One region of the Levilactobacillus yiduensis genome, then DNA from elsewhere that is predicted to be linked to it. Evidence: predicted binding sites of a transcription regulator. Region 1 holds the regulator's gene; the other holds the start of a gene.

Region 1 (14,719 bases):
TCGCGTTCGTGTGCCAAACGGTCAGCTGGAATGTCATCGCGAGAAACGAATTCTGGGTTGATGGCAGCGACGTGCATTGCAACGTCCTTGGCAGTGGCTTCGTCAGCACCTTCCAGGACAACCAATGCGGCGATTTGGCCACCTTGGTGTAAGTAAGAACCGAATACTTGGCTATCGGTCTTCTTTTCAACAGCGAAACGACGTAACTTCACGTTTTCACTAGTCACTTGCGTCGTCTTAACGATGGCTTCGTTGATCGTGTCGCCATCAGCGGTTGGTAATGCCAAAGCAGCATCCAAGTCAGCTGGTTGCTTGTCAGCAATCGTGTTCGCAATGGAATCAACTAACGCGTTGAACGTGTCGTTGGTGGCAACGAAGTCAGTTTCAGAGTTCACTTCGATGATGGCTGCGGTGTTGCCGTCAACCTTCACGCGTGCCAAACCGTTAGCAGCAATGTTGCCGCTCTTCTTCTTGGCCTTTGCGATACCCTTTTCACGTAAGAAGTCGATGGCTTTGTCCATGTCGCCTTCAGAAGCAACGAGGGCCTTCTTAGCATCCATCATCCCAACTTGAGTCTTGTCCCGTAACTCTTTAACTTGTGCTGCAGTGATTTTACTTGCCATGTGTAATGGCCTCCTTTTATCAATTCATTCAAGGCACCAAAAAAGACTGACTCAATCTCAGGCCATTATCGGTCCTAAACATTAAGCCAGCCTAAGGTGCTTTAAATCATATTTGGAAAGTTGTGGTTGCCCACAACCTTGCATTTAATTACTTGTTGTCGCCTTCAACGGCGTTAACGATGCTTTCCATTGAGTTGTCAGCGGTCTTCTTGTCGCCCTTAGCGGCATCAGACTTTTGGCCTTCAAAGGTCTTCTCGTCAACTTGGTCTTCACCTTGACGGCCTTCAACGATAGCGTCAGCCATCTTAGAAGTGATCAAACGAACGGCACGGATAGCGTCATCGTTAGATGGGATAACCACGTCAATTTCGTCTGGGTCAGTGTTCGTATCAACCATCGCAACGATCGGAATGTTCAACTTTTGTGCTTCGTGAACGGCGATTTGTTCCTTACGAGGGTCAACGATGAACATAACGTCAGGTAACTTAGGCATGTCTTCGATACCGCCTAAGAAACGTTCCAACTTGTCTTGAGACTTCTTCAGCAAGGAAACTTCCTTCTTAGGAAGAACATCAAAAGTACCGTCAGTCGCCATCTTCTTCAAGCTCTTCAGACGCTTGATCCGAGTTTGGATGGTTTCCCAGTTGGTCAAAGTCCCACCTAACCAACGGTGGTTAACGTAGTATTGACCGGCACGAGTAGCTTCTTCTTCGATAGAGTCTTGTGCTTGCTTCTTAGTCCCAACAAACAGAACAACGGCGCCCTTAGCAGCTTCGTCCTTCATGTAGTTGTAAGCAGCATCGATCAACTTCACCGTCTTTTGTAAGTCGATGATGTAGATACCGTTACGTTCCGTGAAGATGTATTGCTTCATCTTAGGGTTCCAGCGACGCGTTTGGTGACCAAAGTGGACACCGGCTTCGAGCAGTTGTTTCATTGAAATAACAGCCATGATAAAATGCCTCCAAATAGTTTTTGATTTCCTCCCCCACGCTCATTTGACTGGAGAACTCGCAAGCGAGCACCCCTCCGGTCATCACGCGAGGTGTGAATTGGCGCATACGCACCGAAAGTTATTATACAAAACACTAGCGGTAAACACAAGTTAAATTTGCCAAGTTCGGGATTAAATTGGCTTTTTTTTCTGAATATGGTAAACTGCTAAGGAATTAAACGAGGAGGAAACGAAATGATAAAAGCGGTCGTCTTCGATGTCGATGACACGCTCTATGACCAAAAGGCGCCTTTCGTAGCCGCCTTAGCCCCACTAGTAACCAACTCTGAGAATTTTGATTTCACCCAAGCCCTGCAGGATTACCGTTGCCAAAGTACCCAGGCGTATGCCCAAGTGGCCAATGGCAATTGGACCCACGAGGAGATGGCGGTCAATCGGTTGAACGCAACGCTGAACCAACAGCATCGTGGCCTGGTGACGCCCGCCATGGCGGTGACCTTCGAACGAACCTATGCCGAAGGACTCAAGCACATTACCCTCTTCCCTGGCCTGTCAACGGCCTTAGACCAGCTGAAGGACCAATTCAAACTGGGCATTATTACCAATGGTAAAACGCAACACCAATTGGCAAAAGTGATGCAACTGCAAATGCACCGGTGGGTCGACCGGGATAATATCATCACGTCCGAGGAAGCTGGCTTAGCCAAGCCGGATCCCCAAATCTTCACCTTGATGAATCACCGACTCAACCTGCGTGCCAGCGAAGTGGCCTACGTGGGCGATTGCTACGGCATGGACGTCAAGGGTGCCAAGCAAGCCGGGTGGCACGCCTTTTGGTTTAACCACCGCAACGCGGAAATGACGAATGGCAACTGGATTCCTGACCAAACCGTTGGGGATTCGTTGGAGCTGCAGGATCTCCTGCTAGCCCTATCCGCCGTTCCCGAAATGTCCTGATTAACTCTAACGGCCGATAAATGTCATTATGTCCAGCTGCACAGTCTGGACTGGCCGCCTGCCGTCCGCCAAATATGGGTCGGAACGCTGTGGGCGGACGGGTCGAGCCGAAGTGCGGTCTCGACACCTCGCCTTTGAGCCGAAATTCGCGTCTCAAAGACGCCAGTTACCTAAGCCGCATGAAACCATGCCGCTTAGGTAACTCCCACGGCTGAACCCATATTTGGCGGACTCTCGGCTACAAAAGTAAGTACAATCGACAATTGGCTTACCGATAGGGTTAACTGAGGTTGTATGCAATCAGCATCTATCAACTGGCAGTGGAGCCATGGTTTTCAGACCGGAGGCGTCCTCCAGTGCAGGCAAACCTGCTAGCTGATGGTGGTATTCTGGTCTCGCTAATTTTAGCAATCAGCCTACCACTGGACCGAAGTTTACTGACACAATCATTTTTCAATTTGACTTTTAAAACTGGTTTAGGGATATGCTTTGGCTATCCCCTGACCAGTTTTTGTTTGCCCTGAACGAAATCTTTTTCCGAAAGAAATGACCAGCCAACTGAATGTTCAGTCGACTGGTCATTTTTAGTCCAACTCGTCAAATGACTCGTCAGACATCTTCGCGGTTAGTGCTTAAAACTTAACTTCGTTTTCAGCCTTGCCCGTTTCGATCAATTGCTTGTTGTTGTTCAAAGCAAATTGCACCATGTTCTTAACGGCAGTCTTGGTGTAGAAGGCGATGTGTGGCGTAACCAGCACGTTTTCGCGCTTCATCAAGTTCTTCAGCCGTTCGTCAGGAATAGCATCGAAGCTGCCAAAGTCGGTGTTGAAGATACCAACTTCGTCTTCGTAAACATCCAAGGCGGCACCGGCAACCTTGCCGCTGTCTAAGGCCCGGATCAATGCATCAGTGTCGATAAGGGCACCACGGGCAGGGTTCAAGATCCAAACGCCATCCTTCATCTTGCTGAAGGCGTCGTCGTTCAACATCTTGTCGTTGTCCTTCGTTGCTGGGGCATGTAAGGAAATCACGTCAGCTTGGGCGTACAATTCGTCCATGGTGTCAACGTAGATCCCTTGCTTTTCCAATTCTGGGTTGTGGTAAACATCGTAAGCGATGACCTTAGCACCAAAGCCTTGGTAGATCTTCATCGCAGCGCGGCCGATTCGACCAGTTGCCACAACACCAACAGTCATGCTGTTCAATTCATCAGCAATGTCTGGGGCCCAAGTCAAGTCACCATTGGCTTGTTTGCGGTCGAACGTAGGGGTCCGACGTAACAAGCGCATCAGTTGGGTCACCGTTAATTCAGCGATGGCTTCTGGTGAGTAAGCTGGGACGTTGGTAACCTTGAAGCCGTTACGCTTAACAGCGTCAGCATCAACGTTATCAACCCCAACGTTCCGTAATGACAGATTCGTAACCCCGTTAGCGGCTAGCTTGTCTAAGACTGCCGCCGTATAAGGCTTTTGTTGGTAGACAACTGCGCCGTCATAGCCCTTAGCAAGATCAACCGTCTTTTCGTCCAGTAAATCTCCAACAGCCTTAACTTCAATCCCTTGGTCCTTAGACCATTGCTTCAAGTAAGGTTGTTCATCGTCACGAATGCCATAAGCAATAATTTTCACAGTTAGTTCCTCCTAAAAAGATATCTGTTTCTAAAGCACTTAATTAGTTTAACACAAAAACTGGCTTGTGCACCACTAAACACTTATTCCGTGCGCCGCCAAATACGCTAATTTGTGCTGGCGGCTCTGATGCTTGAAGGCCCATTCGGCGTGGAGTGCATCGTGTTTGTTGTCAAAAGCCTCGCTGTAGAGCACCTTGAGCGGTCGATGGACCTTGGTATACTTGGCTCCCTTACCGGCTAAATGGGTCGCAAACCGTTTGGCAACGTCCGTGGTGAATCCCCCATACAGTGAGTTGTCTGCGCATAACAGCACATAGAAATAATACGCCTTATTGGCGGCCATAGAGCAACGCCTCCACTTCTGGCGTGTAGTTGCCCTGCGCATCGTATACAGTCACTGGCGCCGGGAACCGCACACCACCGGGCTTTCCATCCTTGATGGCCTCAACTAGAACCATGTTGGCTTCTTTGTTCGGCTTGGGGTGGACCAACCGGATGCGTTTGGGAGCCAAGCGGTTAGCCGCCATCAGTTGTAGCAGCTGAAACAAGCGGTCCGGCCGGTGAACGAAGTAGGCCTTGCCGTTCATCTTCAATAGACCACTGGTCGTTGCCACGATGGTCGCCAGGTTCGTCAAAATTTCGTGACGGGCGATGGCCAGATAACGGTTCGGATTCTTCTGACTGTCCGGTAAATCCTCAAAGTACGGCGGGTTACAGGTCACCACGTCTGCTGAGTCCTTGGGAATCCACTGGTTGACCTGGGCCAAGTCCCCCTCGTAGACGGTCATCTGGTCGTCTAGCTGGTTCAGGGCCACACTTCGACGTGCCATGTCAGCCAAGCGGGGTTGGATCTCCACCTCGGCAATCTTGCCGTGTGTCTTGTGACTCATGAACAGGCCGACTGCCCCGTTGCCGGCACACAGGTCAACGGTCTGGCTACTGGCCCGTAACGGCAGCTTGGCGAAGTCCGCAAGCAACACGGCGTCCAGTGAGAACGCGAAGACCTCGGGGCTTTGAATGATCTGAATATCTTGGCTATACAACTGGTCAATGCGTTCATCGGGTTTCAAGGTCAATTTGACCACCCACTTTCAAAATTTTTAGAGATAACTTGCAACGGTGCCGTTTTTTTTGCATACTAGATGAAATGGTCTCATTCGAGAGGAGCGCACCACATGTTTTATAAATTTCTACGTGGCGTGGTTTGCACGATTCTATTTCTCATCAACGGTCGCGCCCGCTACGTTCACCAAGCTGACTTACCGGATGGCCCCTACGTCTTAGTGGGCCCGCACCGTACTTGGTTTGACCCCGTCTATTTCGCGATGGCGGCCTATCCCCGGAAGTTCAGCTTCATGGCAAAAGAAGAATTGTTCCAAAACCCTATTTTCCGATGGTTGTTGAAACATGTCAATGGTTTCCCGGTAAATCGTGATCACCCGGGGCCATCCGCCATCAAGACGCCCGTGCGCATCCTGCGCCAAGGCGACCTGTCCTTGATCATGTTCCCATCCGGTTCACGGCATTCTAGTGAACTCAAGGGGGGGGCCGCGGTCATTGCCAAAATGGCTGGGGTGCCCCTGGTGCCCGCCGTTTACCAGGGTCCACTGACGTTCAAGCAACTGTTCTCACGCAAGCCCGTCACGATTGCCTTTGGCACACCAATCGTCATCGACCGCAAGATGAAGCTCAACGAAGAAGGCCAGGCCGTCATCGAAAAGCAGATGCAGGCGGCCTTTGACCAACTCGACCAAGAGATCGATCCCAATTTCCATTACGTCGATGTCACCGGTGAAAAAAAGAAGTAAGCAAAAGGATTGTTCCTGCCAGCACCCGCTGACGAGAACAATCCTTTTTTGATGACTAAAGGTTGCAAGTACCGAAACACCTTATAATTACCCAGCTGACAGGGATCGTGAACATTAAATCAGTCCACCCCGTCACCTGCGGCTGTCAGAGATCAAACATAAAGTTAGCAAGAACATCGCTGAAATAACAACGTTCATCAACATGCGCGAATGATCTGCCACGTAGCCGTGAGTGAGCTAAATTTGGACTCAGCCGTGGGAGTTTTCAAGTGACTTGCTTGGAAACTGGCGTCTTCGAGACACGATTTTTGGCTTCGACCGGTCCTTCCCACAGCGTCACGGTCCAAATTTGGCCAACGGCAAGGCGGCCAGCACAATCATCGTCACTCCGCAACGTGAGCCGCGTTTTGCAGTTCAATCATGTCGTAGTAGTAGCCGTGCTGGGCCATCAATTCATCGTTGGTCCCCCGTTCGACGATTTTTCCTTGGTTCAAGACCAGAATCAAATCGGCGTTTTGAATCGTGGATAACCGGTGGGCAATCGCAATCGTCGTCCGGTTTTCTTGAATCCGATCCAGGCCATTTTGAATCATGGTTTCCGTTTCCGTATCGACGTTAGCCGTGGCTTCGTCTAAGATCAAAATCTTTGGATCCGTGACCACGGTCCGAGCAAACGTAATCAGCTGGCGTTGACCGGCTGAATACTCCGTCCCCCGTTCAAGTACGGGTGTGGCGTACCCTTGTGGCAACTGATCGATGAACTCGTCAGCCTGAACAAAGTGCGCCGCACGCTGAACTTGTTCGTCCGAAATATCCGGGTTGAACATGCGAATATTGGTCTGAATGTCGCCGTAAAAAAGCTGGGGTTCTTGGAGGACCAGGCCCATCTTCGACCGTAATTCAGCCGCTGGATACTCGCGGATGTCACGCCCGTCGATCAGAACTTGGCCGGATTGGAATTCGTAGAAGCGCATCAACACGTTGATGGTTGACGTCTTCCCGGACCCCGTCTGGCCCACTAAGGCGACCGTTTGGCCCGGTTCGGCGACGAATGAAACGTCACGCAAGACTGGGTGTTCTTGGTCGTAGGCGAAGGTCACGTGGCGAAATTCAATTTTGCCGGCCGTGATTTTCGCGTCCGCCACCGGATGCTGCTGCGGCGCTAAGGTCCGATCATCAATGATCCGTAAGACCCGCGAGCCAGCCACCATCCCGTTTTGGAAGTCACTCAGATTATCCATCATATTACTCATTGGGCTGTAGAAGTTGTTCAGGTAGGTAATGAACGCGTAAATCACCCCGGCAGCCACAACCTCGTGGACCCCGCGAATCCCGAAGAGTCCTAAGATAATGACCGTTCCCAACGCATAGAACAAGTTGATGATGGGGCTCAACAGAAGTGAGTTGGTCCGAATCATATCACGCCGTGTACCGTAGTACGCCTCGTTGGTCTTTTCAAAGTTTTTCGCCGTTCGCTTTTCTTGCCGGAATTCCTGAATGACGCTGATCCCGGTAATGGCTTCGGCCAGCTTGGTATTTAGCTCACTGAGCCGTTCCCGCATGCGCCGGTAGACCTTGGAACTGAAGCGTTGGTAGTACCAGATCGTTAACGCGAGAAATGGCACCAACACCAGCGTCCACAGCGCCACCGTCACGTCCGTCACGAACATGGCGATGAAGGACGAAATGACCGCAAATAGGGCCAGCACCAGCGTGTTGAACAGGGCCCAGAAGTTGGAGAACGTCATGGTATCGTTCATCAACCGCGACAGGATCGACCCGCCCGGCGTTTGATCGAAGTAGCGCATCCCCTTGCCGTGCAAATCGTTAAATAATTTGCGACGGACATTTTCCAGCATGTACTCGGCCCCCATGGTACTGGTATAGTTTTGCCAGAACTGGAAGACGGCTTTCACGATCATGCCGAAGAGGTAAAGCCCAGCAAACAGCCACATGATTACAATGGTGGCATTGTTGGTCCGTAAATATTTGTCCATGTAGGTCTGCAGCAGCCACGGCAAGAAGGCGTTGACCGCACTGATCAACGCCGACAAGATGACGGAACCGATGAAAAACCATTTGTACGGTGCCGCAAACTTGAAGAGCCGCTTGATCACGGTCAGTTGTTCCTTGCTGGACATGCTGTGCGCCCAAGCTGACTGGTGTGTCTTATCTGCCATCACTGATGCCTCCCTTCACTTGTGTTTCTAATTGTTGCTGATTAAACATGCGTTGGTACCAGCCGTGAGCCGCCATGAGGTCCTCATGCGTTCCGCGTTCGACCACGGCCCCTTGATCCAAGACCAAGATTTCGTCGGCGTTCATGACGGAACTTAACCGGTGAGCGGAAATAATCGTGGTCTTGTTGGCCCGTTCGGCTTTCAAATTCTCCAGGATCTCCGCTTCAGTCTCAGCATCCACAGCCGACAGGGCATCGTCTAGGATCAGCAATTCAGGATTGATCAGCAACGCTCTGGCAATCGCTAACCGTTGTCGTTGTCCCCCAGACAAGGAGATGCCTTCTTCACCGACTTCGGTCTCATACCCCGCCGGTAATTTGGCAATCTGCCCCGCTAGATCACTCTTGGCCGCGGCAGCTTCAACCTCAGCTTGTGAGGCGTCGGGCCGAGCAAACCGAATATTTTCAAAAATGTTGGATGAGAACAGGAAACTTTCCTGAGGCACGTACCCAATGGCTGGCAAATAGCTGTCCAGCGCGTAATCCTTGATGGGGTGACCCCCGAAGTCGATCTCGCCGGAATAATTGTCAAATTCCCGCAGGATCAATTTCATAATCGTGGACTTCCCCGCACCGACCCGGCCAACGATGCCCAGCGTATGCCCGGCTGGCAGCTCGAAGTCGATGCGTTTCAGACTGGCCCCAGCATTGTCCGGATAGTCAAACTGCTGAACGTGATAGCTCAGCGTTCCGCTTGGCCGCGTCTGAATCCCATTGGTCTGGTCAATGATGTGGGTCTTTTGAGCCAGTAGCTCCATGACCCGGTCATAACTGGCATTGCCCCGTTCCATGGTGTTAAACAGCATCCCGACAGCAAACATCGGCCAAACCATCATGGCTAGGTAACTGATGAAGGACACCAGGTTCCCAATCGTAATCACGTTGTGGGTGACAAACAGGCCCCCAAGCACGATGGTCGCCACGTAAGAGATCGAGATAATTAAGGTAATGGCGGGGTCAAACATGGAATCCAACCGGTTCACGCGCCGGTTGATCTGAATGGTCTGGTCGACCTGACTGTCAAAGTCGGCAACGTCGGCGTCATCTTGACCGAGAGCCTTGATGACCTTGATGCCACTAATACTTTCCTGAGCCTTATTGTTCAGCCGCGAAAATGCCGCTTGAGACTCCCCAAAGGCCCGGTGAATCTTCTGTCCCAGATACCACGAGATGACCGCGAGAAATGGAAATGGCACGATGGCCAATAACGTCAGCCGCCAGTCGATCAATGCCATCATGGCAATCAACGTGGTACCCCCGGTAATAATCGCATCGGCGAATTGGAGAATCCCGCCGCCGGCGACCCGTTGGACGGCCTCCAAGTCATTGGTTGCGTGGGCCATCAGATCCCCGGTCCGATACTTCTGGTAAAAGACCCGGTCCATTTGCATGAAATGGTTGAACAGTCGGTTACGTAATAATTGCTCCAACCGGGCCGCACCACCCCAGATGGCGTTACGCCAAATGTAGCGCGTGCCATACTGGGCGAGTGCCGCCAGCGTCACGAATAATAAGTCCATGGCCAGCACGTGGCCCGTCATGGTCTGCCCGTGAATGCCATCGACCATGTTCCCGATGATCCGCGGGGGAATAATCGCGATGAGTGCCGTCAGCAACAAGCCAATGACCCCGACCAGGTATCGCCGCCATTCCAACCGGAAATACCAAGATAATTTGCGAAAAATACTCACGAACATCCCTCCTTAAAAATTAGAATATGATTAAAATATAGCACAGACTTTATCATTTTACTGGAAATCTGAGAAAATACAACGAAAAAGACTCGCTCCAGGAAGAAAACTGGAAGCGAGTCTCAAAAAAACCAACTTATTTTTTGTGTGCATTTTGTTGCATGGCGTTCATCATTTGATGAAGTTTCCGCTGTGAAGGCTTTTGGCCCATTTGCAACATCATTGCCCGTAATTGGTCTTCGTTGATTGGTGGATTGTCTTTCAGATAGTTTTCCATGTACTTCCGTGCGCCGAAAAAGCCACCCGCTGCACAGGCTAAACCGACGACGATCACGATTAAGATCCAGATCCAAGTTGCCAAGTCGTTTCCCCTCCTTTGATGAAGTCATTCATTTAACAATTCTACACAAACTTAAACCAAATTAAAAGAGCGAATCCCAAAAAGGACTCGCCATTACCGCTTAATCGTCCCGCAAGCCCTTGTTGCGTTGGATCTGACGGACCTTTTCAGGGGTAACTTCCTTGCCGTTCTTGTCGTAGACCTGCAGCATTTCAACTTGGCTACGGAAGCTGGCCTTGAAGAGCTTCAAATATTGTTGCCGTAAGCCAGCGCGTTCCGTCTTCTCAGCGGGCGTCAGGCCTTCAGCCTTGTTCTTGTGTGCGAGTTCGTTGATGCGTGTTAATAGGGTGTCCATTGTGGGTTCTGCCATGAACAGTCCTCCTTGTAAAAGTATTTGAGTTTAGTTACGTTATTTTCCTTGAAAATTCAAGTCGACACCTATCATATCAGGGTTATTTTCAAATTTCAACCAATTTAACCGAACATCTGTTTGAAAACGTTCGGTACCTATGCTACAATTGCACTAAACAAAACTACGAATGACGAACGAGGTGGCAGAAAAAATGAGTAAGGCTTCTGAAAGCAAACAAATCGCCGTTCTCCGCTTCATTTGGGAACGGGTCAATGAAAAAGGGTATCCCCCCACTGTCCGTGAAATTGGGGAAGCCGTTGCGCTTTCTTCAACGTCGACGGTCCACGGTCACATCGCCCGCCTAGAAAAGAAGGGGCTGTTAGTCAAGGACCCGACCAAGCCCCGGGCACTGGAAGTCACGCCCGCTGGGTTAGAAGAATTAGGCGTCCACGAAGAACAAACGCGAATTCCCGTCTTGGGAACCGTTACGGCCGGCGAACCAATCCTTGCCGTTCAGGAAGCCACGGACTACTTCCCCGTTCCGCCTGAATTTGAAAATGATGACGATCAGCTCTTTATGCTCACGATTCGGGGCGAAAGTATGATCAACATCGGCATCTTAAACGGCGACCAGGTCATCGTCCGCCGGCAACAATCCGCCGACAACGGCGATATCGTCATTGCCATGACGGAAGAAAATGAGGCCACTTGTAAACGGTTCTTCAAGGAAGCCGATCACTACCGGCTTCAACCAGAAAACGACACCATGGCCCCGATTATTTTGAATCACGTCAGCGTTTTGGGCAAAGTCGTCGGTCTATTCCGTGACGACGTCCACTAACGACCGCATACTTATGTTAAAAAGCCAGCTCTCCATCTGCGAGGGCTGACTTTTTTGCTGAAATTATCGGATTAAATGACTTTACCTTGGTAATGACTTTCTGGCAATGTGGCAAAATCATAGGCAGCCAAGGCTTCGGCTTCGCGGAGGTAGGCGTGGAGCCCTTCCGCTAGCATCAAGTTTAAGATGGTGTCCTTTTCGTGTAAGACCACGACTGGCTTCTTGCTGTGAAAGGCGTAACCAATCTCGAAGGCCGTCCCGGAGTCCACCTGGTCATCCACGAAGTCGACCAAGGCAACCACAACGTCCGCCTGGTCGATCTGGTGAACATCCATTTGGAAGGTTTGCGTCGCCCATTCAGGCGTGCCCATTTCTAGGCCAGGAATTTCACTTAACCGAGGGCTAAACACGTTGGCCACTCGGGGATTGGCAGCTAAGGCCTTTTCTGCCCGTTCGATCCGGGAAGTCTGTTCATCATCAAAGAAGGGTCCTGCTAAGTATACGTTAGTCAATCGAATCTCCTCATTTCTCTCTTGAATGTCTTTATTATACCCGAAACATTAACTCTATGCGATGGATTTTTGATTAATATTCGGTTATAATTCCCCGAGAAGCCGTTTTCATTGCTGAAGCCAAGAAAATATTCGAGTTTGCATAGTCTTTCACGTTTTGTTTGCTCTGGCCGACACGTCCTAACCTTCCTCACCGCTTTCATGCTATACTTAACCTAACTTATCATGCGGAGGGGTTAACATGTTCTTAGGAATTGCGATTCTGGGTGCCATTTTTATCGTCATTACCTTTTTTTCAGTAATCAACGCCGGGCGACGGGGAGAATCCCGGCGTGGGCCGCTGATCGTTTTAGTGCTCACGATTCTGGTCACGGCCGGTGCCGTTTGGAAACTGCCCTACTGGTCTGGCCATCAGCAGCGGGCCCAGTCAACCGAAAGTGCCGTTTCCAAAACGTCGGCCATCAGCTCGCAATCTGGTCAGGCCTTTGCTAGTAGCGACCACACCATGACCCAAGCAGATGCCGAAAAGCAGGTCACCCAACAATTAGCTAAGTCCCTGAAAAAGCTGGGGCCGGTGACCTTTGACCAGGCAACCAAGACGTACACACTGACCATTACCAATACCAGCCTAAAGAAGACCATCAAGGCCCTCCACGCGGACCCGAGTCAGGCCAAGCAAGCCAAATGGCCCAAGTTCGCGCACAACTTCATCCAAACCAGTGCCTCATTGAAGAAGGCTTTAGGTAAGGGCTACAGCTTGATCATCCGAGTCGGCAAGCAGTCTCCCGTCCTGGTCTACAAAGACGGCTACCTCACGAAGAACCAATTTGAGTAGATCAACCGAAATACGGTGACCAGTAGCATTTGATTTCGACTATTTAAAGTTCCTATGTAAAAAGGCGTTTGACGATTTCCGCCAAACGCCTTTTTAATTTCTAAAATTATCAGGATTCACCGTTGCCGGTACTGTCGCTGCTGGTGTTGCCGCCCCGCTAAATAGTATGGTGCGGTCACTTCGCCAACAGCCAACTGTGTATCACGACCATCATTGCTTAACTGTTGTTGGAAAATGGCCTCGTATTCGGCCACACTAACGGCTTGCCGGTCGGCCAACTGCTGCGCCAGGAAGGCCTCATCAAATCCGGAACGATACGTCGGCTGTAGCACACCACTGAAGAATTCGCCCTCAGCGCCGGACCCGTAACTGAAGAAGCCCAGCCGTTCACCACCGGTCAGCGTACCGTGCCGTAACAGGGACAAAAAGCTCAGATACAGCGATCCCGTGTATAGGTTCCCCACCTCACGATTGTCAGCTTGACTAGCTTCAAAGGCGGCCGTCAACGCTGCTTGTTGGGGCGTGGACGCTTCCGGTAAGATCTGCCGCAACCCCTTGCGCCCCATTTTCGTGAATGGCAAGTGGAATACAAAGGCTGAGAAATCAGCGATGGACCGAGCCGTCTGGGCCTGATAGTCTGACCAGACCGTTTTGAAGAAGTCCAAGTAGACGTTGGTTGAATATTTGCCATCGACCAGGGCTTCGGTCCGGTAGGTCGGCCGCCAAAAGTCCATCACGTCTTCTGTGTGGTAACTGCTGATGGCATCTAAGGCCAGGATACGGGGGTTAGCCGTGATCAGCATCGCCACGGCCCCGCCACCCTGCGTGACCTCACCGGCCGTTCGCAAGCCGTAGCGCGCGATGTCGGCACCAATGACCAATACCTTGGCCGTCGGATGGACCCGGACAAAGTCGGCCGCCAACTGTAGTCCTGCTGTCGCCCCGTAACAGGCTTGCTTCAATTCAATGGCGCGGGTGTTGGCGGGTAGCCCTAACAGGTGGGCCAAGTACACTGCGGTGGCCTTGGAATTGTCCACGCCCGATTCGGTGCCAAACAACACCATGTTGATGTCAGCCTTAGTCGTCGGGGTCAAAATCTGGCTGGCTGCATTGGCCGCCATGGTGACGACGTCTTGGGTTGGCGGAATGACCGCCTGTTTGGATTGGCCAATGCCAATGAGATACTTGTTGGGGTCCTCTCCCCGGGCGTGTGCCAGATCGACCATATCTAAATACTGGTCGGGGGTATAAAAACCCATTTTATCAATGCCTACAGTTACGGTCATGGTGTCAAAATCCTCCTAAAAAATCCTGTGCGTCTTGCTGGTCCATTGGTCGTGTTTTTATTCAGTGGTTCCAATTTTTCTGTCACAATTCAGTCAAACTACTTTAGCATGACTGGCTGTTTACTGGCAAATTTTGCGATATTGTATCATACAATTTAGAGCTCAGTCTCTATTCGAAATTTACTGTCATAAGGCTTTTTGCCTATTACAATTCACCCTTTTTCAACTGATGTAAGGTCGTCTTTAGCTTACTTCTAGTCTCGGCGGAGACGACCGGATAAGTTGGGTGAATGTTCTGCAGGCGTTTGACCAAAATGTTCGAGACAATCAGGCGAGCCGCCCCCTTGTCATCGGCCGGAATCACGTACCAGGGCTCCTCCTTGGTGGCCGTGTTTTCCAGCATCTTGGTATAGGCAACTTGATAGTCCGCCCAAAAGGCCCGTTCACTCATGTCGCTAGGTGAGAATTTCCAGTTCTTGCTGGGAATCTCAATGCGCCGTTCGAAGCGATTGGTCTGTTCCTCGCGGGATAGGTGCAAGAAGAACTTGATCGTCACGAAGCCCTGGTGCCGCAAGTACGTTTCAAAGTGACGTAGGTCGTGGTAGCGCCGGTCAAAGAACTTCTCGCCGACGTCTTCCAAGCTATTCACG
Region 2 (14,719 bases), on a different contig from region 1:
TCTAGTCGCCTTGCTGGTGTTGATGCCGAGCTTCTTTACAAGGGTACAACTAAAAGGCACATTGTTGGCCGCGATGATGGTAACGCCAGCCTCAGTCATGATCTTTGTCTGGTCGCCGCTCAGTGGCTTACTATTGGCTAGACTGGGACCGCGGTTGGTGATTTTGACAGGGAGCCTGACCATGATTGGCGGATACATTGTATTGGCTCGCATGAACCCCAATCAGTATTGGCAAGTCTTCGTGGCGACAGTTCTGATTGGGGCGGGTTACGGCATCATCATTGGCCCAATCACGGTACTGGCGGCTGGCGAGTTCACCGGTAAGCTCCTAACGGCATCGCAGAGCGTGATTGGGGTCTTTCGCCAAATTGGGACATCGCTAGCGGTCGCCATCTTCGTCTCTGCGCTGTCGGCGAATTTAGCGGTTGCCAAAACTAATGTATGGACATTTGCGCAAAATGAAATTGCCATGCTGCCAGTGACCGCGCAAGTCAAGCGAGAGGCGCTTGCTCAGGCCAACAACCAGTTAGCTACAGGCTCGCTGCCGCAGCACCCGCAAACGACCTTCATTGGTCAAGCAAAAGCCAACCAGTTGAGCCAACGTTATTACCAGCAGGCACTCGTCCAGCACGGGTTGACACAGGCACCAGTGCCGACTAAACGGGCGATCTACCAACGCGTTAAACAAACCGTCACGCAACAAGTAGCTCATGACAATCGTGTCTTAGCGAGACTGGCAGCGACCATTTACCGCAAAACGAAGCGTCAACTGATCAGGGCCTTTATACGGCCATATCGAGTTGCGATGCCGTTTACGTTGGTCATGCTGCTGCCGATTTTTCTGTTTAGAAAACAGCGAGATTATCTGGAACGTGAATGTATTGAAAACAATGAGTGATTGACGACGGGTGAAAAATTTTAAAAATAGCAAAAGCACGGATTGCTGTCTCCGGTCTGTGGTTTTTTGAACGCTGGTTAAATTCGCAGTTCTACTTCGCGAATTTTGTAAGCGGAGTTGGTTGCGTCATTAAGCGAATCTGGTAAAGTTGTACTAACGAGATAATGAGGAGGCAGTGTCAGTGACAATTACAGCGCATCAAGATTGGTTGGTCAATTTCTACCAGCAACGAAATTGGTATCAATATTCGCCCTTTGTTCACTTAAATTTTCTGACTGAAGAGACGGGTGAAGTTTCTCGAGCAATTCGGGCGATTGAGATAGGTCGTGACCATCCGGGAGAGAAGACGACGACCCCTGAAGAGTTACGGGCAAATCTGAAGGAAGAATTAGCGGATACTTTGGATCAGGTGTTAGTCATTAGTAGTCTCTATGATATTGATGCGAAAGACCTCTTGCAAGCAAGCGAACAGAAGTTGAAGCGGCGATTTAAATGACAGGGACAAAAAAATTTTACGTGGCCGGTTCCTTTAAAAGGATGTCACTAGTCAATGGGATTGCAACGCAACTTGAAACTTCTGGCTTCAAGCAAACCTATGATTGGACTAAGCATGTAGCAGAACCTAGCCTAGCAGATCTTCGGAAAATTGCTCAAGCTGAATATGCTGGCATCGTCGACTGTGACTTCTTTGTTTTCGTTTTTCCTGGTGGCAAAGGGGCCAATGTTGAATTTGGAATTGCAACCGCGTTACATAAGCCAATCTACGTTTTGGATACAATTAACCAGATTAAGAATCCAGCAGAGACGAGTACCTTTTACCTCATGGATCACGTTCATGCGTTTCACGGAACAGTTGCTGAGTTTAAAGTGTTTATTCTGAGTCGTGAATGATTTGTTAATTCGGTGATCTACAATCATGGTTTGTTTGTCCTATGAATGGCTTAGTCAGTGGGAGGTAAGTAGTATGGCAAAGAACATTCTTTTCGATGATTATCTTGCTGAGCAACTTAAAGACCCCAAGTTCAAGGTAGGATTCGATGCTGGATCCGCCAGGCTAGAGAACGCAGTGGCCTTAATGAATGAGCGTGAACGCGCTGGCTTAACGCAACGTGAGTTAGCCAAGCGTGCAAATGTTCCGCAATCAACTGTCGCGCGAATTGAACGTGGGCAAAATACCAGCTTTGATACAATGAGTAAGATTGCCTTTGCACTTGAAAAGAAACTTAAGGTCGAATTTACCTAAGATAGCGCCTTTCATGCAAGTGAGAGCCAGTCCCAAGTTGATTTAGATAACACGCAAAAGCGTTCAGAACTAGGATTCTGGGCGCTTTTTGTCGTGTATGTAGGTTGATATGACCATTGAAGATTATTAAAACAAAAAAATAAGTTGCCCATCAATTTGCTTAGTGACTAGAGACGAAAATGTTGGTTAAGCCAATTTGCTCGTGATAAGTTTAAAGGACAGGTAAGACCACCATCAGAAACCCAAACGACCTCCGGCTTGCAAAATGATCACTATACAGTTATTCTATATATAGTTGGACTGTATAGTGTACGATTGCTAACCACTGGAGGAAAAAATGAAACGAGATAAAAATTTGCCCTTAACCGAGACCACCTACTATATTTTACTGGTCTTAACCCAGCCGCTACACGGTTATGGCGCGATTCAAGAGATTGCCCGCATCAGTCAGGGGACAGTAAAGGTGGCCGCGGGGACCATGTATGGGGCGACTGAGAATCTGCTGAAATTAAAATGGATCAAAGAAGTGCCGGGGCCGGATAAGCGACGGCGCGTCTATCAAATTACACCCGCTGGCCGAAAAATCATGACGTTGGAAACGGCGCGGCTGCGCCAACTGGGGACGTTAGCGCAGTCATTTGGGTATTAATTGGGGAGGATGATGACATGAAAAAATTTCGCGTATTTTTAAATCTTGACGAAGAAGAAAATTGGATTAATGGCGTGCAGGCTGCGGGCTACCGCTTGACGTTTGTGAATCATATCTTGCATAGCTATACCTTTGTACCGTTGACAGTTGCAGATGAATTTACACCGACAGTGCGGTTGGACTTTCGCGATCACGGGCTGAGCTGGCGGAACTATCAGGATTATCGGCAACTCTTTAACGATAGCGGTTGGCGTTTGATTGGCGGCAGTCGTCACGGTGGTGTACAATACTTTCAGCAACGCAGGGACTCGGTCGACAACGCCATCTTTTCGGATGAACGATCAAAGCAGGACAGTCGTCGCCGTTACAGTCGGATGGGTTATTTCTATGGTGTCTTGTTTCTCACCGTGTTTTTCGGTTTGACTCACCTCAGCTCAGGTGTGAATGTTTTTAATTTTCAGAGTTGGTATTTAACACCCGGATTGTGGCAAATGCAGGGTAACCGGTTTTGGCAAGCCTTTTGGTTCGAGACGCCTTGGGCACTACTGCGGGTCATCCCCGTCTATGCGTTTGGCGTGGCCAGTTTCGTGTACTTGGGACGAGCCTATTATGGTGCTGGGACACGCAATTAAATCTCTGTCTAAAAAGCTCTCAAGACTACGCAAACTAGCCTTGAGAGCCTTTTAATTTAAAATCTACCGATTACCACAAATAGTCAACTGGATTCTTAATATACTGATCATAAACATCCTGCACGACCGCCATTTGATCCGCCGTCAATGGTGCTAGGTCAGCGGCTGCGGTGTTGCGTTCAATTTGAGTCGGGTTGCTGGCGCCGGGAATCACGGCGGAAACGGCATCGTACATTAAGATGTAGCGTAAAGCCGTGGCTGCTAATTGGTCTGTCCCCAGGCGTTGCTTGAGTTCGTTCGCTGCCTTGACGCCGGTGAGGTAATCCACACCAGAGAAGGTTTCACCTTTATCAAAATGTTGGCCATCGCGATTGTTTGTCCGGTGGTCTTCGGGTGCGAACTTGGTATCAGCCGTGTATTTGCCGCTCAATAGGCCACTAGCCAGCGGTACCCGGGCCAAGATGCCGACATCATGTTGTTGGGCCAGTTCAAAGAATAACTTGGCTGGGCGTAACCGGAACATGTTGAAGATGATCTCGATACCAGCCACGTTGTAATCAAGAGTCTTGATGCCTTCTTCAACTTTTTCCACACTGACGCCGTAGTTGCGGATCTTACCTTGTTGCTGCAGGCGGTCGAGCTCAAAGAACGTTTCGGGTTGGTAGAGCACTTGGGTTGGTGGGCAATGGAGCAGCACCATATCCAATGTATCGAGTCCCATATTCTTCAAGGACTCTTCGACATACCTGTCAATGCTAGCGGGCGTAAAGTGGTCGGCCGTTAGCGGTTCTTCTTTGCGGCCGATTTTAGTGGTGAAATGAACGTCGGGGTGGGTCTTAATAAATTGTCCCACGGCACGTTCGCTGGCCCCGTTTTGATAGCCGTCAGCGGTATCAAAGAAATTGACGCCCTGTCCGTAGGCCTCGGCTAACGTTGCTTCGGCGTCCTGTTGACTAAAAGGCAGTCCCCATTTGCCGCCAAGTTGCCAAGTGCCAAGCGAGACCTCGCTGATGTTAAAGCCAGTTTTACCAAATTTACGATAGTTCATCTGTTCGTTAACTCCTTTAATGGGTGATTAATGATTGTCATGTATCTATAGTGTACTACTTTACTTTAATGACCTGAACTACATTTTCTCCAGTCCATGGCGCTGTTCTTCGTCAATGATATGCGTGTACAGCCCCGTGGCACTAGTCGAGTTCTGACCGAGTTGGGTGGCCACTAGCTGTTCGTTTTTGGTGGCCAGGTAGAGTTTTGAGGCTAAGGTGTGCCGCAGCTTGTGGGGCGTGATACGGACCTTAAACGCGGCCGAATACTTAGCCACCATTTTTTCCATCGAATTGGCCTGCATCCGTGAGGCCTGACCGCGATAACTACTGAGAAAGAGGGCGCGGTCGGCGCTGGTCGCATGATAGATGGCTTCACGGTGATCAACGTAGGCCTGGATGTATGGCAGCGTCCAGGGGGCAATGGGCACGGTATCACGCTGACCACCCTTACGGACAACACCGATCGTACCGGTCTTGAGGTTCAGATGCCGCAGGTCGGCGTTGGCTGCCTCGGATACCCGCAGGCCACTGCCTAGCAGCAAGGCGTTGATGGCCAGATCCCGGCGTTTGTCCCGATGAAAGTAGCGTTTCTTGGCTGGCGACAAGAGAGCCTCGTATTTCTGGTCAATGAAGTCTAGGTACTCATGGTCGGTGTTGCCCAGCATCAGCTTGGTCTTGAGGTTGGCCGCCCGGGTGGCATAGGTCTCGCTGGTGCGGACCAGGGCAATCTTATGCATGACGTTGCGGTCGAAATACGCCTCACCGTTGTCGTCCTCGGTATCTTCAGTCAGGTACTTGAACAACGAGGACAGGGCGTTTAGCGAGCGATTGATGGTCGGATGAGTCCGGCTACCGGGAGCGCCAGTTAATTTGGTCTGGTTCAGCAGGGCGGACTTGTACAGTTCTACGGTTTCCTTCTTTAATGTCGCTAAGACCTGAATGTCAATATCGGCGGGGCGTGTAGCAGAGGTCAACCCCTCACTGATCAGCCAATTAAAGAAGCGGCGGAACTCCGTCAAGTATTGGTATAGGGTAGCGGGTGACAAGGGAATGGTCGCTTTAGCCTGGTAGTATTCCTGCACGTACCAGGGCGCAGTGGCCAATTCTTCGTTGATGAGTTTTAGGTAATGCTGCTTTTCCATAGAAGTGGCCTCCAAACGTATGTTCTCATATGACTCTATGATACCGGTGAACGCCAAAATTAGCAAGCCCCCCGCCTGTTTTTCTGTATACTACTATCTTTAAAATATTTGTTTTAATGAAAGTAATCAGCTAAAGATCGATGGTACTACTGGAGACAGCTAGCCAACTACTGGATTTCAGCAATGCCATTGCAAGTCATTAAGTCCGCTAAAACGCTGTTGTTTCGCGGTTTGACGGATAATTTGTTGTTTAACGTGGGCAGCTGCTGGCACAATTCAATGATAATTGTGCAATCTGACTTTCCAGGAACTGAAAACGGCTTGATCACTGATGTGACGGCATTTATCAGCATTTTGGACTAGGAATATTTAGCTACAATTTGACCTGATCCGTAGCGCATCTGTCAGCGTCAGCAACTGAATACCACAGCCGTCAAAACCAGCTATCCGCTAAGCACTTAACGATAAGTCCAATCAGAGCGGCCTCGGCAAGTTCACCAGCAATCTAAATTATCGGTGTATCTCGGCCAAGGCTATTTCAACTGATGCGAGTCATAGAACCAGCCAGCACCAGCAGTAAATCGCAATACCCGCAAAAACGACGTTGATTCTGAGCACACGTTCAGGTGTTAGCTGATCAAGTGTATCATGAAAATTCCGTAGAATCCGCCTGCAAATTGGCGTTTTTGACGAGCCAATGGCTGATAGGTTATTGACGCTGACTGACAGCTTGAACCTGACTAGCAGTGCTGTTGAATCTAATGAACGTCGCGGTCAGCAGTTCGTTGGCATTTGTCAGAGCACTTGTCGAACGGTTGGCGTTTGCTGGCGATGCTATTGAAAAGTTAAAGAACTCGCTGACGAACCGAACCAGTCAACTGAATTGCTAACAACGGTAGCAACAGGGAACCGGCACTTTTCAGGTCAAAAGCTTTTCTCTATTCTACTTTACATAATATATATTATCGAAAGTAGTAGTGCAATCGTCACCAGCCCCGAATTCAAGCCAATTAAAAACCAGTTCCCAAGTTTTTAACAACTCAAGAACTGGTTTTTAATTTAGTTCAGTTGACCCACGCCCAACGCGGTTAAAATCTTTCGCGTTAACGGCGTCAGTTCTGTTGGCAACTGATCCAGCGGAAAAAATTTGGCGGCGTTGGTTTCGTCATTATCGCCATTGGGTTCACCAGTCGCGGCAACTTCGTAAACCACCGTGACCGAATCAATCTGATCACCATTGGGATATTGATATTGCATGCCAGCGCCACTTACGACCGTCAGCAATTTGGCGGTTTGTGCCGTCATGCCGGTTTCCTCATGAAGTTCGCGTTTGGCCGTCGCAACCGTACTTTCGTTGAGTTCCTTTGATCCCGCCGGCAAGCCCCAGAAATGGTTGTCCGTGCGGTGCACCAATAAGAGCGCTGATTGCCGGTAAACTACCGTTGCAGCGCCCACGACGATTAGCGGTGCGGCGCCAACTTGCTGACGTAAATTTAGGACATAGCCCATGTGCGTTCACCCGTCTTTTCCTATGATTGTATCATACAGAATGGGTATTAACGCCATTTATTCTGAATGAAGTCTTGACGACCGCCCATCTCTTCGATTTGATAACGAAATGGGTTCTTGCGGTAAAAGTCCTGGTGTTCAGTTTCTGCCGGATAAAATGGTTGGGCGTCTTCAATGGTCGTCACGATGGGCTCATCAAATCGGCCACTGGCAGCCAATGCGGCCTTGGATTTCTCCGCTGCGGCCCGTTGTGCGGGACTGTTCACGAAGATGACCGGCCGATAACTGTCACCGCGGTCCTGGAACTGGCCACTGGCATCAGTAGGATCCGTTTGCCGCCAGTAGATTTCGACCAACTGGGCATAGCTGATGATGCTGGGGTCAAAGGTGATTTTAACGGCTTCTGTGTGACCCGTGGTATGGCTGGCGACTTCCGCATACGTCGGATTGACTGTGTGACCACCGGTGTAGCCGGAAACGACCGATTCGATGCCGGGCTGCGTATCAAAGGGCTGAACCATGCACCAGAAGCAGCCGCCCGCAAAAATCGCTGTATCTTTCTCTGTCATGCGGTGCCCCTCCTTTTACTTGTCGAAAAGTTGTTCGAAGTCGTGATAGCCATTTTCTTCAAGCTTGTCAGCGGGAATAAACTTTAATGCCGCTGAATTGATGCAGTAGCGCAAGCCACCCTGGTCTTGTGGACCGTCAGTAAAGACGTGGCCCAAGTGAGACCCGCCGTCCGTGCTCCGGACTTCCTGGCGAACCATGCCAAAGGAGTGATCCGTGTTTTCCTTAACGTTGGCGGCATCAATGGGTTTGGTAAAGGATGGCCACCCACAGCCCGCGTCGTATTTGTCGGTTGAACTGAATAGTGGTTGGCCGCTCACCACGTCCACGTAGATACCGTCTTCGTAAAAGGCATCGTACTTACCGGTGAACGCGGCTTCTGTGGCCGCATGCTGGGTGACAGCGTATTCCTCCGCCGTCAGCCGTTGCTTCAAGTCTTCCTGGTTTTCTTGCTGCTTCATGCTAATTCCTCCAATCAGTTGTACGCAACTTAATCGTTACTACTCTTAGTGTAAAACTTTTCGGCGGAAACACAAGGAATTTGGCAGCTCCAACCGAAAAAACTGATTCGCCACGACACAGCGAACCAGTTCTTTCAAACGGTACATACCTTCTATTTTGCTGATTGCCCAGCGGGTGTGCGATACCGCAATTGAACGCCTTCAATATCCACCTTCTGAATACCAACGGCCCGGTTCCGGTAATACATCACACTTTGCTTGGCTGGGTTGTGCGCCAATCCCATTGTGTGGCCCAATTCGTGTTCTGCCACGTGCAGGTCATCGGAATGAGAGTAGCCGTACGTCTGCAGCAGACTGGGATTCAACATTGCGGTAACCTTGGTCAAATAATCGTTTTGCGCGGTGTATTCGGTCAAGCCAACGTCTTCGCCTAATCTTGCTGCCTGAGATTTAGAGGCCGTTTCCAAATCAATCTGAGCATCTCGCTTAGTGCCCGCCTTGAAGTGAAAGGCCCCCGTCTTATTCCAGGCTGAAATGGCTGACTGCCAGATCTGACGATAATACCGAGACTTGGTCGTAATCACGTATGTGGCATGGGCGTGGGCAAAGCGTTCTGGCCCAAATGGGGTCACGCCTGCTGCTGCCAACGCCGCACTGCCACCAACCTGTGTAAAGAACAAAACCAACGTTGTAATAATGGTTAAAATCCCTCGGTACCAACCTTTAATCATGCAAAGTCCCTCTCTCTCGAAGGAGGATGCCCGACGGCTACCATCGTTCCGTATTATACGGGAACCCGTATTCAGAAGCGACAAAAAACGCCCAGCACACTAGAAAAACTAGCAGTTGGACGTTGATCATCGTAAATTTAGCTAATTAAGCCTCGAAAGCAGCGGTCAATGGTGGCACCACTTGCTTCTTCCGGGAAACGACGCCAGGTAAACTAGCGCGGTTGTTTTCCAGCTTGGTGTTGAAGGCCTTTTCGACGGCGCTCTTTGGTTCACCGGCAACGATGAGTTCGGAGTCGCTGTTCAAGACGTTGGTGGCTAAGGTAATGAACAAGTCGTAGCCATCAGCGGCCATTTCAGCTTGCATTTCCTTTTCCAAACCAGCTTGACGGTCCAACACTTCGTTCAAGTCGACCGTGTTGATTTGGCCGATCCGAACGCTCTTGCCAGCCATGTCAAAGGACTTTGCGTCACCGTCGATCAATTCCTTGTCGCTCTTAGCGGCCAGGTTCGTCCCGGCTTTTAACATCGCAATGCCGTAGCTTTGAACGTCGATGTCGGCGATTTCAGCCAAGGCGCGAACGGCTTCCTTGTCGGCATCGGTCGTGGTTGGGCTTTGGAGTAAAAGCGTGTCAGAGATGATGGCAGATAGCATCAATCCAGCCAACTTAGCTGGGATTTCAATCTTAGCTTCGTCAAACATTTCCGTTAAGATCGTGCTCGTGCAACCCACTGGTTCTGCCCGGTAGTACAGGGGTGAATCGGTGTGGAAGTTGGCAATTCGGTGATGATCAACCACGTGGCTGACCGTGACCTTGTCCAAGTCAGCGACACTTTGTTGGGCTTCGTTGTGGTCGACTAACATGACCGTGTCGACTTCGTTAGCCACCGTCTTAACGACCCGTGGTGCTGGTTCGTCAAAATGGTTCAAAACGTAGTTGGTCTCCATGTTTGGTTCGCCTAAAGCAACGGCTTCAACGTCGTAACCTTCTTGTGTTTGGAAGTAAGCGTAAGCCTTTGCGGCAACGATTGCGTCCGTATCAGGATTTTGGTGACCAAAGATTAATGCTTTACTCATGTGGTAGAACTCCTTTAACAAAAAATTTTAAGTTTATTGGTTCCGTAGTTGCTTGAGCCGCGAGATATAATCGTCGGTATGCAGGTAACGGTCGAACTGTGCCAAGAAGTGACTGATCCGCGGAATCTCTGCCTTACCTTTACGGAAGACGAAGGCCAGATCGAAGCGAATGTTGGGATCGAAATGGGCCGTCCACGTATTCGGCAGGTCATCCTGTCCTATCATAAAGGAATTTGGCAACGCTGTCGAGGCCTGCGTCTGCATTGAAAAATGTAACAACTGGGTGGGCGTCGTAAAGTTCGCGACGCTCTTAGGAAAATCAGCCAGTTGGTTCTTGTAGGCTTCGTGCAGCGTCTGGTTCAGGTAGTAGCCATCGGGATACATCGCCCAAACGCCCGCCGTCGTATCCTTGAACTTGATGCGGCGTTTCTTCGCTAGCTGTTCATCGTGGTGGATGAACAACAGGTCATCTGAAATGATCTTCTTGGATTCATAAGGCTTCCAGTTCTTGATGGAATCGTCCGGCAGATACATGATGGCCAGGTCGATCTTGTTGTTTTCCAAGCGTTCCCAAATTTCCTTCCGCGTTAACATGTGAAAGGAAATCTTGAGCTCAGGATTGTTCTGGTAAGACAGAATGGCAAAATCCTCAAAGACCGCATCTTCCATCGAGGCCAGAAGCCCAATGTTGATCTCACCTTGCGTTGCACTGGTCGACTGCTGGATTTCGTCTGTCGCCGTGTTTAAAATGCCATAGATCTTGTGAGTGGCGTCGAGCATCGTGTAGCCTGCGTCGGACAACCGCAACTTCTTCCCCACTGAATAAAAGAGCGGGGCGCCCACCGTGCGTTCCAGCTTCTTGATCTGTTGGGTCAAGGCTGGCTGGGTAATCCCCAGAATTTGCGCGGCTTGGGTGTAGTTCATGGTTTCCGCTAATTGTAAGAAATACGTCAGGGTTTTGGAAGAAAAGATACTTTCCTGTTTCGTCTTCATCCGTTTTTTCTCCTTATGATTGGCCTAGTGGTTAAAATTACCAGGTCTACCTAATGGTTACTATTAATCTATATAATAGGCCGTTTACGGTAAAAGCGCAACGATTTCTCCTCGCAAATTCCTGATTAGTCGAGAACCAGTTCGGTTGGCTTGACCCGCAGTTGGACGGGTTGCCCTTCAGCGTCGACGTCGACCACGAACGAGCCGTTGGAGTAACGTCCGCTCAACGGGTGTTCCGTTGGCATGACGTCATGGGTCCGTTCGCGACTGGTGATGATCTCTAGGGCTGGGTTACCTGCTGGAATCGTTAAGAAATCAACGATACGGTGTGGATCGCGTTTCAATTCTCGCAGAACGATGACCCCACGCCGGGCACGACTGGTAACGGACAATTCCTTCATCGCTAGGCGTTTGAAGGCCCCACGTTGGGTCACCAGTGCAATGGTATCACTGTCGGTGACCAGGGCTAGGTTAACCACCTCATCGTCGTCACGAAGGTCCATCGCACGGACACCCGTCGTTCGTGCGCCGTTGATGGAGACTTCGTCAACCGGATAACGCAGTGCGTAGCCGTTCTTGGAAAGCAAAAGAATCCCTTGTTCGATCGGTTCAGTCAAGTAATGGACAGAGACGACATGGGCCTCCGGATTCTTCAGTTTTTCGTAAGTGGCCGCGCGACTCTTGTAGGTCCGGCCTGGCGTCAAGTCAGCAAAGGCTGTCTGCTTGATGTAGCCGTCGCTCGTCGCAATCAAGAAGCGTCCTGGTTCCTTGAGCGTCTTGAACGCATAGGTCGCCACGATTTCTTCATCAGGTGCGAGCCCAATGGTTTGTGAAATGTGTTCGCCGGTTTCCTTCCACTTCACGTCGCTGATTTCGTGGACCGGCCGGTAGATGAGGTTCCCCTTGTTGGTAAACATCATCAGGTGATCCAGTGTGCTCAGCTTCTTCATGAAGATCGGGTAATCCTCATCCTTCAGACCGTTGTCATCGGGATCAGACGCCGTGTATGAGCGAACGCCGGAACGCTTGAGGTACCCGTCGTGACTGACCAAAACGACCACGTCTTCGTCGGCCACGGTCACGGTGGTCTTGATCTTAAGGTCTTCGATTTGGTCTTGAATCTCGGTCCGTCGGGGATTGCGGTAATCCTTGGCAACGGCCTTCAATTCCTTACGCAAGACCGCATTCAACGTCTTGGGTTCATCCAAGATCTTATGGTATTCAGCGATGTCCGCGGATAATTTAGCGGATTCCGCTTCCAGTTGGGTCACGTCGGTGTTGGTCAATCGGTACAGTTGTAAGGCAACGATGGCGTCGGCCTGCTTTTCGGAAAAGTCGTAGGTCTTGACCAGGTTGTCACGGGCATCACGCCGATTTTGACTGGCCCGAATCGTCTGAATGACTTGGTCCAAAATGGACAGTGCCTTGATCAACCCGACCACGATGTGTTGCCGGTCTAACGCCTTTTGGAGGTTGTATTTCGTCCGGCGAGTGATGACATCGCGTTGATGCTCCAGGTAGGCGCTGAGAATCGTCTTCAGCCCCACGTGTTCTGGGCGCATATGGTTGATGGCCACCATGTTGAAGTTGTAGGTGATCTGTAATTCCGTATTCTTAAATAAGTAGTTCAAGACGCCTTGGGCATCCGCGTCGCGCTTCAGCTCAATGGCGATCCGTAACCCGTCACGGTCGGTTTCGTCCCGTACTTCAGCCAGGCCTTCAACCTTCTTGGTCAACCGAATCTCATCGATCTTCTTGACCAGTTGGGCCTTGTTGACTTCGTAGGGAATCTCCGTGACCGTGATCTGACTCTTGTTGCCGCGAAGGGGTTCGATGGCCGTCTTGGAACGAACGACCACGCGGCCGCGACCGGTTTGGTAAGCCTTGACGATGCCGTCTTTCCCCTGAATGATGCCACCGGTTGGGAAATCGGGGCCTTGGACAAAGCCCATCAATTCCTCTAGGGTCGCCTTGGGGTGGCTTAGCAGGTAGACCAAGGCATCGACCACTTCACCTAAGTTGTGCGGTGGAATCTCCGTGGCGTAACCGGCAGAAATCCCTGTGGCCCCGTTGACCAGTAGGTTGGGAATCCGGGCGGGCAAGACGGTCGGTTCGTATTCGGTGTCATCAAAGTTGAGCACCATGTCGACCGTGTCCTTGTCGATGTCTCGGAGCATTTCCCCCGCTAGCTTGCTCAGCCGGGCTTCGGTATACCGCATGGCAGCGGCCGGGTCACCATCCATGGACCCGTTGTTCCCGTGCATTTCGACCAGGGGTTCGCGGACCTTCCAGTCCTGGCTCATCCGGGTCAGGGCTTCGTAGATGGAGCTATCGCCGTGGGGGTGAAAGTTCCCCATGACGTTTCCGACCGACTTGGCGGATTTCCGGAAGCCCTTGTCGTAGGTGTTGCCGTCCTTGTTCATTGAGAACAGAATTCGGCGTTGAACGGGTTTTAAGCCGTCGCGGATGTCGGGCAAGGCCCGTTCTTGAATGATTGACTTGGAGTAGCGGCCAAACCGGTCGCCCATGACTTCTTCCAAAGTCAGCTCTTGAATCTTTTGTCCTTCACTCACAAATGTTTACTCCTTTCGCCAGGCTCCTAGTCGTGGGACTCGGAAGCTTTCTCGTTTTCTAGCAGGCTCGCATCGTCGTCTTCCAACGTAAACTGGACGTTGTTTTCAATCCATTTCCGTCGGGGTTCGACCTTGTCGCCCATTAACGTCGTCACGCGGCGTTCAGCCAAAGCGGCGTCGTCGATCTGCACGCGAATCAGCGTCCGGTTGTCGGGATCCATGGTCGTGGCCCAGAGTTGTTCCGCGTCCATTTCCCCCAACCCCTTGAACCGTTGTAAATGGTAACCGCGGTTCGGAATCAGCTTCGTCTTGCGACTGAGTTCGTCGTTGGTCCAAGCGTAATCGGTCGTGGCCTTTTTACCGGTCGTCTTGATCTGATACAGCGGTGGTAAGGCGATGTAGACGCGCCCAGCGTCGATCATGGGCCGCATGTACTTGTAGAAGAAGGTCAACAGTAAGATCTGAATGTGGGCCCCATCATCATCGGCATCGGTCATGATAATGATTTTATCGTAATTGGCGTCTTCGATGTTGAACTCGGCACCGACACCGGCCCCAATTGTGTAGATCATGGTACTGATTTCTTCGTTTTTCATGATATCAGGTAGCTTGGCTTTTTCGGTGTTCAGCACCTTCCCCCGGAGTGGCAGGATGGCCTGAAATTTCCGGTTACGGCCCTGCTTGGCAGAACCACCGGCGGAATCCCCTTCGACTAAGAACAGCTCGTTTTTGGCCGAATTCTTGGATTGCGCGGGGGTCAGCTTCCCGGATAATAGGCGTTCATGCTTCTTGTGACGCTTGCCATTCCGGCTTTCGTCCCGGGCCTTACGTGCGGCCTCTCTGGCGGAACGGGCTTGGGTCGACTTTTTGATCAACATCTTCCCAAAGTCCCCGTTTTCCATCAGGTAGTAGCCCAGTTGCTCACTGATGATGCTGTCGACAATGGTCCGAGCTTCTGGCGTGCCCAATTTTTCCTTGGTCTGCCCCTCGAACTGCAACAGGTTTTCGGGTACCCGCAGTGAAATAACGGCAGACAACCCTTCCCGGACATCGGTGCCTTCCAGGTTCTTGTCGCGTTCCTTGAGGAGACCAACCTTACGTGCGTATTCGTTGAATGCCTTGGTCCAGCCACTACGCATACCGGCTTCATGGGTCCCACCATCTTTGGTACGGACATTGTTGACGAAGGACAGGAGG

Evidence for each region. Region 1 encodes LexA, which represses DNA repair genes until DNA is damaged. Its sites were predicted from a motif close to CNAACANNTGTTNG; they were not measured.
Region 2: the regulator LexA is predicted to act here: its motif matches at 5,626-5,639, upstream of xerS (tyrosine recombinase XerS).

The regions. Positions count from the first base shown of each region.
Region 1 covers NZ_JAMXAZ010000009.1:80,247-94,965, forward strand. The annotation lists gene tsf (translation elongation factor Ts) at 1-623, opposite strand, end outside; gene rpsB (30S ribosomal protein S2) at 772-1,575, opposite strand; gene NGM66_RS07220 (HAD family hydrolase) at 1,813-2,535, shown strand; gene NGM66_RS07225 (D-2-hydroxyacid dehydrogenase) at 3,168-4,163, opposite strand; gene NGM66_RS07230 (GIY-YIG nuclease family protein) at 4,239-4,508, opposite strand; gene NGM66_RS07235 (tRNA1(Val) (adenine(37)-N6)-methyltransferase) at 4,495-5,250, opposite strand; gene NGM66_RS07240 (lysophospholipid acyltransferase family protein) at 5,341-5,973, shown strand; gene NGM66_RS07245 (ABC transporter ATP-binding protein) at 6,357-8,153, opposite strand; gene NGM66_RS07250 (ABC transporter ATP-binding protein) at 8,143-9,903, opposite strand; gene NGM66_RS07255 (YneF family protein) at 10,040-10,264, opposite strand; gene NGM66_RS07260 (DUF896 domain-containing protein) at 10,365-10,613, opposite strand; gene lexA (transcriptional repressor LexA) at 10,807-11,436, shown strand; gene NGM66_RS07270 (nucleoside 2-deoxyribosyltransferase) at 11,508-11,948, opposite strand; gene NGM66_RS07275 (hypothetical protein) at 12,190-12,783, shown strand; gene NGM66_RS07280 (hydroxymethylglutaryl-CoA synthase) at 12,900-14,069, opposite strand; gene NGM66_RS07285 (PPK2 family polyphosphate kinase) at 14,275-14,719, opposite strand, start outside.
Region 2 covers NZ_JAMXAZ010000005.1:81,872-96,590, forward strand. The annotation lists gene NGM66_RS04445 (MFS transporter) at 1-898, shown strand, start outside; gene NGM66_RS04450 (MazG nucleotide pyrophosphohydrolase domain-containing protein) at 1,080-1,394, shown strand; gene NGM66_RS04455 (nucleoside 2-deoxyribosyltransferase) at 1,391-1,789, shown strand; gene NGM66_RS04460 (helix-turn-helix domain-containing protein) at 1,863-2,141, shown strand; gene NGM66_RS04465 (PadR family transcriptional regulator) at 2,479-2,790, shown strand; gene NGM66_RS04470 (DUF2812 domain-containing protein) at 2,808-3,422, shown strand; gene NGM66_RS04475 (aldo/keto reductase) at 3,493-4,470, opposite strand; gene xerS (tyrosine recombinase XerS) at 4,549-5,613, opposite strand; gene NGM66_RS04485 (hypothetical protein) at 5,797-5,976, shown strand; gene NGM66_RS04490 (NUDIX hydrolase) at 6,673-7,122, opposite strand; gene msrA (peptide-methionine (S)-S-oxide reductase MsrA) at 7,170-7,691, opposite strand; gene msrB (peptide-methionine (R)-S-oxide reductase MsrB) at 7,707-8,150, opposite strand; gene NGM66_RS04505 (matrixin family metalloprotease) at 8,303-8,881, opposite strand; gene NGM66_RS04510 (manganese-dependent inorganic pyrophosphatase) at 9,027-9,956, opposite strand; gene NGM66_RS04515 (LysR family transcriptional regulator) at 9,990-10,949, opposite strand; gene parC (DNA topoisomerase IV subunit A) at 11,075-13,477, opposite strand; gene parE (DNA topoisomerase IV subunit B) at 13,549-14,719, opposite strand, start outside.